Regions from separate parts of the Actinocorallia aurea genome, predicted to be linked through region 2. Evidence: riboswitches for the same ligand, from Rfam matches in the RefSeq annotation. Region 2 holds a riboswitch; each other region holds the start of a gene.
The links. A riboswitch is a leader RNA that binds a small molecule or an ion and turns the genes downstream of it on or off. The one in region 2 is predicted to bind cobalamin.
Positions count from the first base shown of each region.

Region 1: another riboswitch for cobalamin. It lies ahead of ACYVOM_RS10525 (ribonucleoside-diphosphate reductase subunit alpha); the one in region 2 lies ahead of ACYVOM_RS39990 (ABC transporter substrate-binding protein).
Region 3: another riboswitch for cobalamin. It lies ahead of ACYVOM_RS01755 (CbtB domain-containing protein); the one in region 2 lies ahead of ACYVOM_RS39990 (ABC transporter substrate-binding protein).

Region 1 covers NZ_BAAGPQ010000008.1:73,128-77,877, reverse strand. Annotated here, with positions in the region: gene ACYVOM_RS10535 (RNA polymerase sigma factor) at 1-139, shown strand, start outside; partial or broken gene ACYVOM_RS10530 (class I SAM-dependent methyltransferase) at 294-686, opposite strand; cobalamin riboswitch at 1,125-1,322, shown strand; gene ACYVOM_RS10525 (ribonucleoside-diphosphate reductase subunit alpha) at 1,416-3,725, shown strand; gene ACYVOM_RS10520 (ribonucleotide-diphosphate reductase subunit beta) at 3,725-4,723, shown strand.
Region 2 covers NZ_BAAGPQ010000038.1:361,273-366,022, forward strand. Annotated here, with positions in the region: gene ACYVOM_RS39980 (ABC transporter ATP-binding protein) at 1-742, opposite strand, end outside; gene ACYVOM_RS39985 (FecCD family ABC transporter permease) at 739-1,746, opposite strand; gene ACYVOM_RS39990 (ABC transporter substrate-binding protein) at 1,751-2,668, opposite strand; adenosylcobalamin (AdoCbl) riboswitch at 2,754-2,842, opposite strand; gene ACYVOM_RS39995 (RNA-guided endonuclease InsQ/TnpB family protein) at 2,925-3,752, shown strand; gene ACYVOM_RS40000 (threonine/serine exporter family protein) at 3,814-4,750, shown strand, end outside.
Region 3 covers NZ_BAAGPQ010000002.1:325,997-330,746, reverse strand. Annotated here, with positions in the region: gene ACYVOM_RS01765 (AAA family ATPase) at 1-1,549, shown strand, start outside; gene ACYVOM_RS01760 (CbtA family protein) at 1,631-2,374, opposite strand; gene ACYVOM_RS01755 (CbtB domain-containing protein) at 2,374-2,568, opposite strand; adenosylcobalamin (AdoCbl) riboswitch at 2,571-2,712, opposite strand; gene ACYVOM_RS01750 (3-isopropylmalate dehydrogenase) at 2,838-3,887, shown strand; gene ACYVOM_RS01745 (branched-chain amino acid aminotransferase) at 4,076-4,750, shown strand, end outside.

The DNA of each region.
Region 1 (4,750 bases), on a different contig from region 2:
CCTCCGCGCCGCCCACCTGTCCCCACCTGATTCCTCCACCCGCCCATTACCGCACCGACCGTGCGCGTGCCGCGGAGAGGGAAGCCCGGCTGGCGCAGGCGCGCGATCGGGTGAGGGTCTGAACGGGAGGCACGGGTGAGGGATGCGGGCCGCTCGGTTGGCTCTTGGAGGCGGGCCATCAGGTGGGCGTCGAGGAAGCCGCGCTCGGAGGCCGGGTCGTGGACGAGCCGGGCGAACGGGACGAGGCCCGATCCTGCGAGCAGGTCGGCGAACCGATCTACGGGCCAGCTGTAGGCGGGTGCCACCTTGTGGTCGAAGCGGACGGGTTCGGGGGCGTCCGTAGCGAAGAACGAGACCAGGAGCAGGCCGCCCGGAGCCAGGACACGGGCCTGCTCATCGAGCAGCGCGGGCAGTTCCGCAGGAGGGGTGTGGATCATCGAGTAGTAGGCCAGCAGACCGCCGAGCGCGCCGTCCCCGACCGGAAGGGATTCCATCCGCGCCTCGTCGAACCGCAGCTCCGGGTAGGCCCGGCGAGCGTACTCGACCATGCCCCGGGACAGGTCGAGGCCGAAGGCTTCCAGCCCCAGGTCGTGCAGCATCGCGGACAGATGCCCCGGCCCGCATCCGACGTCGGCGACCCGAAGGTTCCCCGTCTCTCGCACCAGTTCGGCGAAGCCGGCGAGCATGGCCCGCGCGAACGGCCGAGTCTCCAGCCGGTCGGCGAACATCGACGCGTACAACTCGACGACGGCGTCGTACGCGGCCCCGGTCCCCTCGTGATGCCCCACCACAACCGAGGACGCTAACACGCACCAGCCGCCCTCATCCCGAACACGGGTGAGGCACGGGAACGGAGCGGGCGCGGGACGGGAAGGGGCGGGGTGGCATAGGCGGGACGGGGCGGAGCAGGCGTGGACGGGACAGGACGGGCACAGGGCGGGGCTGGCGCGGGACCGAACGGGTGAGGCAGGCGGGGCGGTTGGGTGGCGCGGCGTCAGGGGGCGCGGTAGGGGTGGGTGCGGTGTGGTGTGGGGGATGGTGGCCGGCGGGGAGACGGCCATGGTGGGTGTGGGGGTGGAGTGGGGGCTAGATGTTGAGGTTGTTAGGGGGTGGGGGTACTAGATGTAGAGTTCTCTTGTGCTGGTCCGCCCTTTGGGGTGGGGAAAGAGGGAACCCGGTGGGAATCCGGGACTGCCCCGCAGCGGTGAAGGGGAACGGAAGCCGTCAGAGAGCACTGGTCCGCGAGGGCTGGGAAGCGACGGCCGGTAGGCGAGTGGTGGGCGCCCCTGAGTCCGAAGACCTGCCTGCACGTGTTTCGTCCATAGGTCCCGAGGGAGGGCCGGCGGACGCGTGTGCGGGCATGGCCGTGCGCCGTCCTCGTGCGCCCTCGGGCAGTGCTGCACGAGGGAGAGCAGATGACGGTGACCGAGACGGCTGCCGATCGCGAACAGGCGATCCGGGAGGCGGCCGCACGGGTCGCGGCCGATCCGGACCAGTCGCGGGTCGCGGCCGGGCTGCTGGCGGAGCTGATCGCCGACGAGGCGGCGGCGGAGGGCGCGGTGGCGTTCTCGGCGTCGATCGCGCTGGCGCGGGAGCAGGGGCTGCTGAACGAGCGGACCGCGGTGTTCGTCGCGCGGAACGCGGCCGCGCTGGACGCGCTCGTCGACCACGGGGCCGACGCGCGGCTGGAGTACTTCGGGATGCGCACGGTCTACGACAGGTACCTGCTGCGCCACCCCGTCACCCGCAAGGTGATCGAACGGCCGCAGTACTTCTTCCTGCGGGTCGCGTGCGGCCTCGCCGACACCGTCGAAGAGGCAGGGCGGCTGTACGGGCTGATGTCGCGGCTGGAGTACCTGCCGTCGTCGCCGACGCTCTTCAACTCGGGGGCGGCGCGGCCCCAACTGTCGTCGTGCTTCCTGCTGGACTCGCCGCGCGACGAGCTGGAGTCGATCTACACCCGGTACGGGCAGGTCGCGCGGCTGTCGAAGTACGCGGGCGGCATCGGGATCTCCTGGTCGCGGATCCGTTCGCGCGGATCCCTGATCCGCGGCACCAACGGGCACTCGAACGGGATCGTGCCTTGGCTGCGGACCCTCGACGCGTCCGTCGCCGCGGTCAACCAGGGCGGGCGCCGCAAGGGCGCGGCGTGCGTCTACCTGGAGCCGTGGCACGCCGACGTCGAGGAGTTCCTCGAGCTGCGCGACAACACCGGCGAGGACGCGCGGCGCACCCACAACCTCAACCTCGCGCACTGGATCCCCGACGAGTTCATGCGGCGGGTCGACGCCGACGCCGACTGGTCGCTGTTCGACCCGAAGGACGTGCCCGAGTTCGTCGACCTGTGGGGCGAGGAGTTCGACGCCGCGTACCGGGCCGCGGAGGCGGCCGGAAAGCACGTGAAGCGGGTGCCGGCGCGCGCGCTCTACGGCCGGATGATGCGGACGCTCGCGCAGACCGGCAACGGCTGGATGACGTTCAAGGACGCCGCGAACCGGGCCTGCAACCAGACGGCCGAGCCCGGCAACGTGGTGCACCTGTCGAACCTGTGCACCGAGATCATCGAGGTGACGAGCGACGGCGAGACCGCGGTGTGCAACCTCGGTTCGGTGAACCTCGCCCGGCATGTCGGCGCGGACGGGTTCGACTTCGCGCGGTTGCGCGAGACCGTCCGGACTGCGGTGCGGTTCCTGGACCGGACGATCGACCGCGGCTTCTACCCGACGGATGAGGCGCGCCGCGCGAACCTGCGGTGGCGTCCGGTGGGGCTCGGGGTGATGGGCCTCGCCGATGTGTTCTTCACGCTGCGGCTGCCGTTCGACTCGGCCGCGGCGCGGGAGCTGTCGACCGCGATCGCCGAGGAGATCGCGCTGGCCGCGTACGGGACGTCGGCGGACCTGGCGGAGGAGCTCGGCGCGCACCCGTCGTACGGGGCGACGCGGGCGGCCCGGGGCGTGCTGCACCCCGACCACTTCCCCGGGGCGGCGCACAGCGGTGAGTGGGCGGCCGTGCGGGAGCGGGTCGCGCGGACGGGCCTGCGCAACTCGCTGCTGGTGGCGATCGCGCCGACGGCGACGATCGCCTCGATCGCGGGCGCTTACGAGTGCGTCGAGCCGCAGGTCAGCAATGTGTTCAAGCGGGAGACTCTGTCGGGCGAGTTCCTCCAGGTGAACCGCTACCTGGTGCGCGACCTGCGCGAGCGGGGGCTGTGGATCCCCGAGATCCGTGACGCGATCAAACGGGCCGAAGGGTCAATCCAGGACATCTCGGTCATTGACGACGACCTGAAGGCGCTCTACCGGACGGCGTGGGAGCTGCCGCAGCGCGCGCTCATCGACCTCGCGGCGGCCCGGACCCCGTTCATCGACCAGGCGCAGTCGCTCAACCTGTTCATGGCGACGCCGACGATCGGCAAGCTCTCCTCGATGTACTCCTACGCGTGGAAGTCGGGGCTGAAGACCACCTACTACCTGCGCTCCCGCCCCGCGACGCGGATCGCGCAGACCACGGTGGCGGCGCCGGGCACCGCGCTCGACGGCACGCCGGGCCAGGCCGCCGACGACGCCGCGTCCGCGCCGCGAGCCGGCCGCCCGCCGACGGGACCCGGCTCGCCGGAAAGCGGCCCCGCGTTCGGCGGAGGCGCAAGCGCACCGCTCGCTTTCGTCGACGCGGACGCGGTCGCGTGCTCCCTGGAGAACCCCGAGATCTGCGAGGCGTGCCAGTGATGACCCTGCTCGATCCCGGCATGGACCTGACGCTCCGGCCCATGCGCTATCCCGACTTCTACGAGCGCTACCGGGCGGCGATCCGCAACACCTGGACGGTCGAGGAGGTGGACCTCGCGTCCGACCTCGCCGACCTGGGGCGGCTGACGCCCGAGGAACTGCACCTGGTGAAGCGGCTCGTGGCGTTCTTCGCCACAGGCGATTCGATCGTCGCCAACAACCTGGTGCTGAACCTGTACAAGCACGTCAACAGCCCGGAGGCGCGGCTGTACCTTTCGCGGCAGCTCTTCGAGGAGGCCGTGCACGTCCAGTTCTATCTGACGCTGCTCGACACCTACCTCCAGGACGACGAGGAGCGCAGGCAGGCGTTCGCGGCGATCGAGCACATTCCGTCGATCCGGGCGAAGGGCGAGTTCTGCTTCAGGTGGATCGACTCGATCTCCGGCCTTGAGGAGCTGCGGACGGCCGAGGAGCGCCGCGGCTTCCTGCTGAACCTCATCTGCTTCGCCGCGTGCATCGAGGGCCTGTTCTTCTACGGCGCCTTCGCCTACGTCTACTGGCTGCGCTCGCGGGGCCTCCTGAACGGCCTGGCGAGCGGGACGAACTGGGTGTTCCGCGACGAGTCCCTGCACATGGACTTCGCGTTCGCGGTCGTCGACACGGTCCGGGCCGAGGAGCCCGGACTGTTCGACGACAAGCTGACGGCGCAGGTGACCGAGATGCTGGAGGAGGCGGTGGCCGCCGAGCTGGCGTTCGCCCGCGACCTCTGCGGTGACGGCCTGCCCGGGATGTCGGCGGCCGACATGCGCTCCTACCTGGAGTACGTCGCCGACCAGCGGCTCGCCCGGCTCGGCATGCCCGCGCGTTTCGGGACGGCCAACCCGTTCGGGTTCATGGAGCTCCAGGACGTGCAGGAGCTGTCGAACTTCTTCGAGCGGCGGGTATCGGCCTACCAGGTCGCGGTCGAAGGATCGGTCGCGTTCGACGAGGATTTCTGACGGCACCTTCGGGGCGGGCGGCGCGTC
Region 2 (4,750 bases):
GCAGGGGCCGGCCGTCGGGCCCGTCGGTGACGCGCACGCGCGCGCCGAAGTGGGCGGCCACCAGGTCGGCGGTGAGCACCGCGCCGGGCGGTCCCGCGGCGGCGATCCTGCCGCCGGAGACGAGGGCGAGCTCGTCGGCGTACTGCCCGGCCGCGCCCAGGTCGTGCAGGGTGGTGACGACGGTCAGGCCCTCCTCGGCGCGCAGCTCGTCCAGGAGTTCCAGGACCTGCTGCTGGTGGCCGAGGTCGAGGGCGGTCGTCGGCTCGTCGAGGAGCAGGACGGGCGCCTGCTGCGCGAGCGCGCGGGCCAGCACGACCCTTTGGCGCTCGCCGCCGGACATCCGGCCGAGCCGCCGTCCCGCGAACCCGGTGAGGTCGAGCCGGGCCAGGGCGGCCTCCGCGACGGCCCGGTCGCGGGCCGTCTCGCGGGCGAAGTAGCCGAGGTAGGGGGCGCGTCCGAGGAGCGTGTAGTCGAAGACGGTCATGTCCTCGGGGAGGACGGGGTTCTGCGGCGCGTAAGCGATCGTCTTCGCTCGCTCGCGGCCACGGAACGCCGTACGCCCGGCCAAGGCGACCCGCCCGGAGCAGGGGAGCAGCCCCGCGACCGCTTGGAGCAGCGTGGACTTGCCCGCCCCGTTCGGTCCGACGACGGCCACCCATGAGCCCTCGGCCACGGTGAGCGTCACGCCGTCCAGGACGCGCCGCCCGTCGCGGTCCACGGTCAGGTCCGCGACCTCGATCACGACGGCCTCCCCCGGGACGAGCGCAGCACGGCGAGGAAGAACGGCGCCCCGACGAACGCCGTGACGACGCCCAGGGGCAGCTCCGCGGGCGCGACGACGGTCCTGGCGAGCAGGTCGGCGAGCACCAGGAACGCGGCCCCGCCCAGGAAGGACAGCGGCAATACCACCCGGAAGGAGCCCCCGGCCAGCATCCGCACGAGGTGCGGCACGACGATCCCGACGAACCCGATGAGCCCGCTCACCGCCACCGCGGACGCGGTCGCGAGGGACGCCGCGGCCAGCACCGTGAACCTCACCCGGGCGGCCCGCACCCCGAGGGACTCGGCCTCGTCGTCGCCGACCGCGAGGACGTCCAGGAGCCTCCCGTGCAGCAGCAGCACGACCGTGGAGACGAGCGCGTAGGGCGCGACCATGCCGAGCGTCTGCCAGGAGGCCCCCGACAGCCCGCCGAGGATCCACGTGTAGACCTGCTGGAGGTCCTCAAGGCGGCTCTGCTGCAGGAACGTCTGCGCGGCCGACAGGAACGACGAGACCGCCACGCCCGCGAGGATCAGCGTCCCCGTCCCGGGCCCCGCCGCCCGGCCGAGCAGGTAGGCGAGAGCGACCCCGGCGAGCGCCCCCGCGAACGCCGCGAGCGGCACGCCGAGCCGCGGCGCGACCGGCACGTAGAGGATGACCAGGGTCGCCCCGACGCCCGCGCCCGCCGCCGACCCGAGCAGGTACGGGTCGGCGAGCGGGTTGCGCAGGACGCCCTGGTAGCCCGCGCCCGCGAGCGCCAGCAGCCCGCCGACGAGCGCGCCGAGCAGCACCCGGGGCAGGCGCAGTTCGAAGACCAGCGCCTCCTCCATCGCCGACAGCCCCGACGGCAGCCCGGCGACGGCCTTGAGCACCGCGCCGGGCGGCAGCGCGATCGCGCCGACGAGCAGCCCGGCCGCGAGGGACGCCACCAGCACCGCCAGCGCGACCGCCAGCGGCACCGGGCGGAGCCGGGCACGAGAGCGCATCGGGTCAGGCCGCGGCCTTCTTGACGGCTTCGGAGATGTCCTCGATCAGTTCGGGCAGGCGCGGGCCCCAGCGGGAGGCGATGTCGTCGTCGAGCGTCACGACGCCGCCGGACTTGACCGCGGTGAGCCCCGACCAGCCCGCGCGCCCGGCGACGGTCTCGGCGGACTGGCCCGCGCCCTTGGCATCGGCGAGGAAGATCAGCTTCGGGTCGGCCTTGAGCACGGCCTCCGCCGACAGCTGCGGATAGCCGGTGCCCTGCTTGTCGGCCCCGTCGGCGATGTTCTCCAGCCCGAACAGGCCGTAGATCTGGCCCAGGAAGGTCTTCGACGTGATCGTGTAGAGGTCGGTGGTGACCTCGTGGAAGTAGGTGATCCCCGAACCGTCCGGCACGGCCTTCACCGCGGCGTCGATCCGGTCGCGCATGTCCTTGACGACGTCGGCGGCCTCCGCGGACCTGCCGGTGGCCGTGCCGAGGTCGGCGATCTGGTCGTAGGAGTCGTCCAGGACCGTCGCGGCGGGCTCCAGGACGACCGGGATCTTCAGCTTGCCGAGGGCGGCGACGATCCCGTCCATGTCGTCGGACAGGACCACGAGGTCGGGCTTGTACCCGGCGATCGCCTCGGCGTTCGGCTTGAAGCCCGACAGGTCGGTGCGGGGGGCCTCTTCGGGGAAGGTGGAGTAGTCGCTCACGGCCACGACCTGCTCGCCCGCGCCGATGGCGAACAGCATTTCGGTGGTGGTCGGGGACAGCGAGACGATCCGCGCGGCAGGGCCGGGCAGCGTCACCGAGCCGTTGGCGGCCTCGACGGTGACGGGCCCGGCGGACGGCGCCGCGGACGAGGTCTCCTCGGACGTGCCGGACGAGCCGCAGCCCGCGGCGAGGGGGAGGAGCAGCAGCAGAGCGCCCAGCGCGCGTCGCATTCGGTGGCCTTCCTGAGGGGGCCGGCGGCTGAGACGAGCGCCCGGCGGGGGCGGCCCGCCCTTCCGCCGAGGGTCGAGTACCGCTTGCGCAAGCGAGGCGGCCTGGCTTCGCCGAGAGGCGATCACAGTTGCGGGACAGCGCCGGATTCACACCGGACTTCGCTCACTTGCGCAGCTCGCACGGTATCGCAAAGACTTGACCAGGTCCGCGACGGGGTCGGCCCGCCCAGCGCTCCTCTGACTACTAAGCCATGCCTTGGCTCGGGCGTTCGGGTGTGCGCGGGTGGTGTTCAACGACGCCCTGCGTGCCCGAGAGGAGGCACACGCGGCGGGCCTGCCGTATCTGTCGGATGGGGATCTGTCGAAGCTGGTCATCACGCGGGCGAAGAGGACGCCGGAGCGGTCCTGGTTGGGTGAGGTGTCGGCGGTGGTGCTGCAGCAGGCCCTGGCAGATCTCAACCGCGCGTACCGGAACTTCTTCGCTTCCCTCACCGGTAAGCGCAAGGGCCCGAAGGTGGCCCGGCCCCGGTACCGGTCGCGCAAGGACCGCAGGCAGGCGGTCCGGTTCACCCGCAACGCCCAGTTCAGGGTGACTGCGGCAGGGAGGTTGCGGTTGCCGAAGATCGGTGATGTTCGGGTCCGCTGGTCGCGGCCTCTGCCGGCTGAGCCGTCGTCGGTGACGGTGATTCTGGACGCTGCGGGCCGGTACTACGCCTCGTTCGTGATCGACGTGAACGGCGAGGCACTGCCCGAGACCGATCGAGTGGTCGGCGTCATCGGGATGCTGGAGTACAAGGCCGTCCGTTACGGACGTACCTTGATCAGAATCGGCCGTTTCGAGCCCACCTCGCAGGTCTGTTCGGTGTGCGGGGTGAAGGACGGGCCGAAGCCGCTCGATGTCCGGTCGTGGATATGTCAGCGGTGTGCGGCTGTCCATGATCGGGATGTGAATGCGGCGGTCAACGTCGCCAGGGCCGCCGGGCTGGCGGTGTCGGCCTGTGGAGCGCGGGTAAGACCGGGAGTGATCCCGGCGCAGCGTGGTGAAGCAGGAACGCACTCCAAGCTCACGCCTGTACGGGTGTAGCAGGGGAGAACTCCCGCCCGTCAGGCGGGGAGGAGGTCAAGCTCGCGCCCGGGAGGCAGGGTTGCAGGAGCGCACCGAGGAGCAGGCCGCCTATCTGGCGATGGAACTCGCGCTGCGGGTCGGCGAGCTGATGCTGGCGGGCGGCGAGTCGGCCGAGAGCGTGGAGCGGGCGGTCTCCGGGTTCGGCCGCGCGCTCGGCATGCCCGCCCGCTCGGAGGTGAACGTCACGCTCTCGGCGATCTCGGTGTCGTACCTGCCGGGCCATGGGCGTCCCCCGGTCACCGGGGAGCGGGCGATCCGCCGCCGGGTCCCGGACTTCACCAGGGTCGTCGCGGTCGACCGGCTCGTCGCCGAGACCGAGCGCGGCGAGCTGACCATCGAGGAGGCCGCCGAGAGCCTGCGCCGGATCATCTCCGGCCCCGGCCCCTACCCGTGGTGGGTGCACGCGCCGACCCTGGCCGTCCTGGCGGGCGCGGGCGCGGTCCTCGTCGGCGGCGGGGCGCTGTCGGCCTTCGGCGCGTTCATCGCGACCCTGGTCGGCGACCGGGTGGCGGCCCGCCTCGGCTCGCGCGGCGTCTCGGAGTTCCTCCAGACCGCCCTCGCCGCGGGACTCGCCGCGACCCTCGCGGCGGCGCTCGTCTGGCTCGACGTCGAGGTGCGGGCCGGGGCGGTGATCATCGGCGTGGTGATCGCGCTCATCCCGGGGCGGGCGCTGGTCGCCAGCCTCCAGGACGGCATCGCGGGCGACTACGTGACGGGCTCGATCCGCCTCGTCGAGGCGATCTACATCATCGCCGCGATCCTCAGCGGCGTCGGGTTCACCATCTACGTGGCGGCCCGCATGGGCGTCCCGATCTCCCTGGAGCACCTGCCGCTCGCCCGGCTGACCGCGGGCAGCTCCGTCATCGCCGCGGGCGTGATCTCCGCGGCCTTCGCGGTGCACGTCGTCGCGCCGCCGCTGTGGGTGCTGCCCGGGGCGGTCGGCGGGCTGGTGAGCT
Region 3 (4,750 bases), on a different contig from region 2:
TGCCGAGGCGACCGGCGGCGACCTGCGCCTGCTCCACGAGCTGCTGCGCGCCGGAAGATCCACGGGCGTCCTGGACGGCGGCCAGTGGAAAGAGGTGCCCGCGCGTTCCGGAGACGGCCCCGCCTCCCTCGAGGAGGCCATCGCGCGGGCGTCCCTGCTCTCGGCGCTCGGCTCGCCCGAGGAGGCCGAGCTGATGCTCGCCGACGCGCCGCGCCGCCCCGAGGACAAGGCCCGCACCGTGCTGGCCTGCGCCCGCGCCGCGGTCCTCGCCTACGGGCTGGGCCGCGCCGAGGACGCCGACCGCGTCCTGTCGGTGGCGCTGGAGACCGTCGGCATGCCCGCCGCGCGGCAGCGGCTGCTCGCCCAGCGGGCCGCGTTCGCGGTGCACCGCGCGGCCAACCGCGAGGCGTTCGACCTCGCCGACGACGCCGCCGAGCTGAGCGACGCCGACCCGGCCATCCGCACCCGCATCGACACCGTCGAGGCGGTCACCGCGGCCCTCACCGGGCAGGCGACCGCCGCGCTGGAGAAGGTGCGCGCGGGCCTGCGGCACGCCGAGCACTGGCGCGAGCAGGCGCCGGAGTCCCAGCCGCTGCTGGAGTTCGCGCGCTCCTGGGTGTGGATCAGCGTCGGCGACCTCGACGCCGCCGCCGAGCACGGCACCCCGTCCGAGGACCCGGTCGCCCGGGCCGCCACCCGCGCGCGGGTGCTGCGGGCCCGCGGCCAGATCCACGCGGCGCTGCGCGAAGGCTGGGACGGCGCCCGGATGCTGGCGCGCGGCAGGTCGCTGTTCGCCGGGCCGTGCCTGGGGGAGCTCGCCCACTCGGCGGCGCTCGCGGGCGACCTCGCGACCGCCCGGCAGGCGCTCGCCGAAGCCGACCGCCGCGCGCTGCCGACGCTGCGCGCGCTGTGGTTCCCCGTGGCGCTCGCCCGCCCGTGGCTGCTCGTCGCCCAGGGCGCGACGGGCGCCGCCGTGCACGGGCTGCTGGACGCCGCCGCGGCGGCCGAAGCCCTGGAACTGCGGCCTTACGCGCTCACCGCCCTGCACGACGTGGTGCGGCTCGGGGCCGCGGGCGTCGTCGCCGACCGGCTGGCCTACCTCGCCGAGGACGCCGAAGGAGACCTGGCCGCACTGTGCGCCAGGCACGCCGAGGCGTCGGCGGCCGGCGACTGGTCGGGGCTGATCGGGGTGTCGTTCGAGTTCGAGGAACTCGGCATGACGCTGCACGCGGCGGAGGCCGCGGCGCAGGCCGCCGAGGTGCACTGGGACAAGCAGCAGGCCGCGGCCGCCGGAACCCGGGCGTGGGTGCTCGCCCAGCGTTCCGACCAGGTCCGCACGCCCGCGCTGCGCACCGCCGCCGTGCCCGACCTCAGCCGCATCCAGTACGAGCTCGCCGGGCTCGTCGCGGCAGGCCGGACCGAGCCGGAGATCGCCGAGCAGACGGGGCTCGCCGCCAAGACCGTCGCCGACCAGATCGCCGAGATCTGCGGCCGGCTCGGGGTCTCCGGGCCGGAGCGGCTCGCGGTCCTGCTCTCGCCGCCGGTCTAGCCGACTCGCGCCGGGCGGAGGGGAGTCCGCCCGGCGCGCCCGGTCAGGCCGGCAGGGCCGCGGTCGGCACTGTCGGCAGGGTCAAGCCGGCACGGGCCGCGGTGCAGGCGCCGCGGCGCGGACGCCGAGGAGCCCGAAGACGACGCCGAGGGACGTCCAGAGGATGACCGCCGAGGCCGCGGCCAGGATCCGGAAGTCCCACAGCAGCTCCGGCGGCACCGGGAGCTCGTCGGGATCGCCGGGGATCAGGAAGAGCACCGCGAGCCCCGCGACCGGCACCGCGCCGGTCGCCAGGTGCCTGAGGTGCGCGGGCTTGTCGCGCAGCGCCGCGTCGACCCGCCACGCGACGAACATCGCGGCGAGGCCGATGACGATCGCCGCGACCCAGGTGAGCGTCCGCTGCTGCAGGGTCCCCTCGTCGCCCACCCCCGGCGGGTTGGGCGGGAAGCGGACGAACGGGAGAAGCCAGTAGCCCGTGAAGGCGGCTCCGGCGAGCGTCAGGGCACGCCGCCAAGGATGTTCCGCCGACGTGCGGCGGAACACGGCCCAGTAGACGGCGGCGAAGATGATGCCGAAGGCGATGCCCGCCCCCACCGAGGCCAGGACGAGGCCGAGGTGCTGCTCGGAGCGGGTGAACACCTCTTCGGCGTGCTCGTGGATTCCCGCCGCTGCGGCTTCGGCGGCCGAGCGCTCCCCTTCCAGCTCGACCGCCCGGTCCATGACCGGTTCGGCGACGAGGAAGGCGAAGCCGCCCGAGATCAGGCCGGCGAGGGCACCGGCGATGACACCCCGGCCGACGAGCCGGGGGAGGGGTTCGGCGGCCATCAGTGGCAGGGGGCGCCGAAGAGGTGCCTGCCGTCGTGCGCGAGCTCGTGCAGGACGGTCTGGGGGGCGAAGAAGAGCGCGTAGAGCGTGGCGAACGCCACGGCGAGCGCGAATGCGAGGAACACGTAGGTACGGAGATCGCTTACGGCGGCCGACTGCGCGCCGGTTGCCACCGTGGTCTCGGGAGTGTTCATGGTTCTCCTTTCGGGGTGCCTCGCCCCGAATCAGGGAGGACGACGGGTCAGTGTTCTGACTCTCCGGACGCGGCCGGATCACAGTGGCGGGACCGTCCCGGATTCTCACCGGGTTCCTGCACACCGTCGCCTCTGTATTGATTTGTCCCTTGGAGGGTCCTCTGTCGCCGGGCCGTCCGTCAAGCGCGGACATCTCGGGCGTCTCGTGAGGTGTTCTGAAATGTGAGACGGATGCCCGATGACTGAGACGAATGCACTAGGATGCCGCCATGGCATCCCGCAACATCCGACTCGCAGTCGTCGCAGGTGACGGCATCGGCCCCGAGGTCGTCGCCGAAGGCCTGAAGGTCCTCGACGTGATCGCCGGCCAGTACGACCTGTCGATCGAGCAGACCGCCTACGATCTCGGCGCCGCCCGGTGGCACCGGACCGGCGAGGTCCTCCCGGACTCGGTCCTGGAGGAGATCCGCGGTCAGGACGCCATCCTTCTCGGCGCGGTCGGCGACCCGACCGTCCCGTCGGGCACCCTGGAGCGGGGGCTGCTGCTCAAGCTGCGGTTCGCCCTCGACCACTACGTGAACCTGCGCCCGGTCAAGCTGTTCCCCGGCGTCTCGACCCCGCTGGCGGGCGTCGCCCCCGAGGACATCGACATGATCGTCGTCCGTGAGGGCACCGAGGGGCCGTACACCGGCGTCGGCGGCGTCGTCCGCAAGGGCACCCCGCACGAGGTCGCCACCCAGGAGAGCGTGAACACCGCCTTCGGCGTCGAGCGCGTCGTGCGGTACGCCTTCCAGATCGCGGCCACCCGGCCCCGCAAGAAGCTGACCCTGGTCCACAAGGACAACGTCCTCACCTTCGCCGGTGAGCTGTACCAGCGGATCATGAAGCAGGTCGCGGTGGAGTTCCCCGAGGTCGCCACCGACTACGTCCACGTCGACGCGGCCACCATGTTCTTCGTGAACAACCCGTCCCGCTTCGACGTGATCGTCACCGACAACCTGTTCGGCGACATCATCACCGACATCGGCGCCGCGATCGCCGGCGGCATCGGCCTGGCCGCCTCCGGCAACGTCAACCCGGACAAGACCGCGCCGTCGATGTTCGAGCCGGTCCACGGCAGCGCCCCCGACATCGCCGGGCAGAGCAAGGCCGACCCCACGGCCACCATCCTGTCCGTCGCGATGCTGCTGGAGCACCTCGGCCTGCCCGAGGCGGCGCGCAAGATCGAGAAGGCCGTCGGCGAGGACCTCACCGAGCGCTCGGGCGCGCGCAGCACCCAGCAGATCGGCGACGACATCGCCAAGCGAGTAGCCGGGTAGGCGGCAGCCGCCTGGTCCCCCTCAAGGGTCGTCAGGACGGGCGTGCCGCGGACGCGGCGCGCCCGTTTTCGGTTTTTCCGGGTGTGTCCGCGTCACCGAGAAGGTCCAGGTCGCGTGAACGTGAGACAGAGCACACAATGGAGAGCACCGGAGGTCGTTCCCCGGTGACCCGGAAGAGGTTTGGACAAATGATCGAGTTCACCGTCAAGCTCGCCGAGCAGCGCAAGTCCCCGGAGGAGCTGGAGAAGCTGCTGGCCGAGCCCGGGTTCGGGCAGGTGTTCACCGAACACATGATCACCATCGAGTGGGACACCGAGCGAGGCTGGCACGACGCCCAGCTCCGGCCGTACGGACCGCTCTCCCTGGACCCGGCCACCAAGGTCTTCCACTACGCCCAGGAATTGTTCGAGGGCATGAAGGCCTACCGCCAGCCCGACGGCTCCATCGTCAGCTTCCGGCCCGAGGCCAACGCCGCCCGCTTCAACGTCTCCTGCCGCCGCATGGCCATGCCGGAACTGCCCGAGGAGACCTTCCTCGAGGCGCTGCGCCTGCTCGTCGACGCCGACAGGGACTGGGTGCCCACCCGCGAGGGCCACAGCCTGTACCTGCGGCCGTTCATCATCGCGACCGAGACCGGCATGGGCGTCAACTACCCCTCGTCCAAGTACCTGTTCTGCGTGATCGCCTCGCCGTCCGCCGCGTACTTCTCCGGCGCGATCAAGCCGGTCTCGGTCTGGCTGTCCACCGAGTACACCCGCGCGGCCCCCGGCGGCACCGGCTTCGCCAAGTGCGGCGGCAACTACGCCGCGGCCTTCGTCGCCCAGCAGGAGGCCGTCGCGCAGGGCTGCGACCAGGTCGTCTGG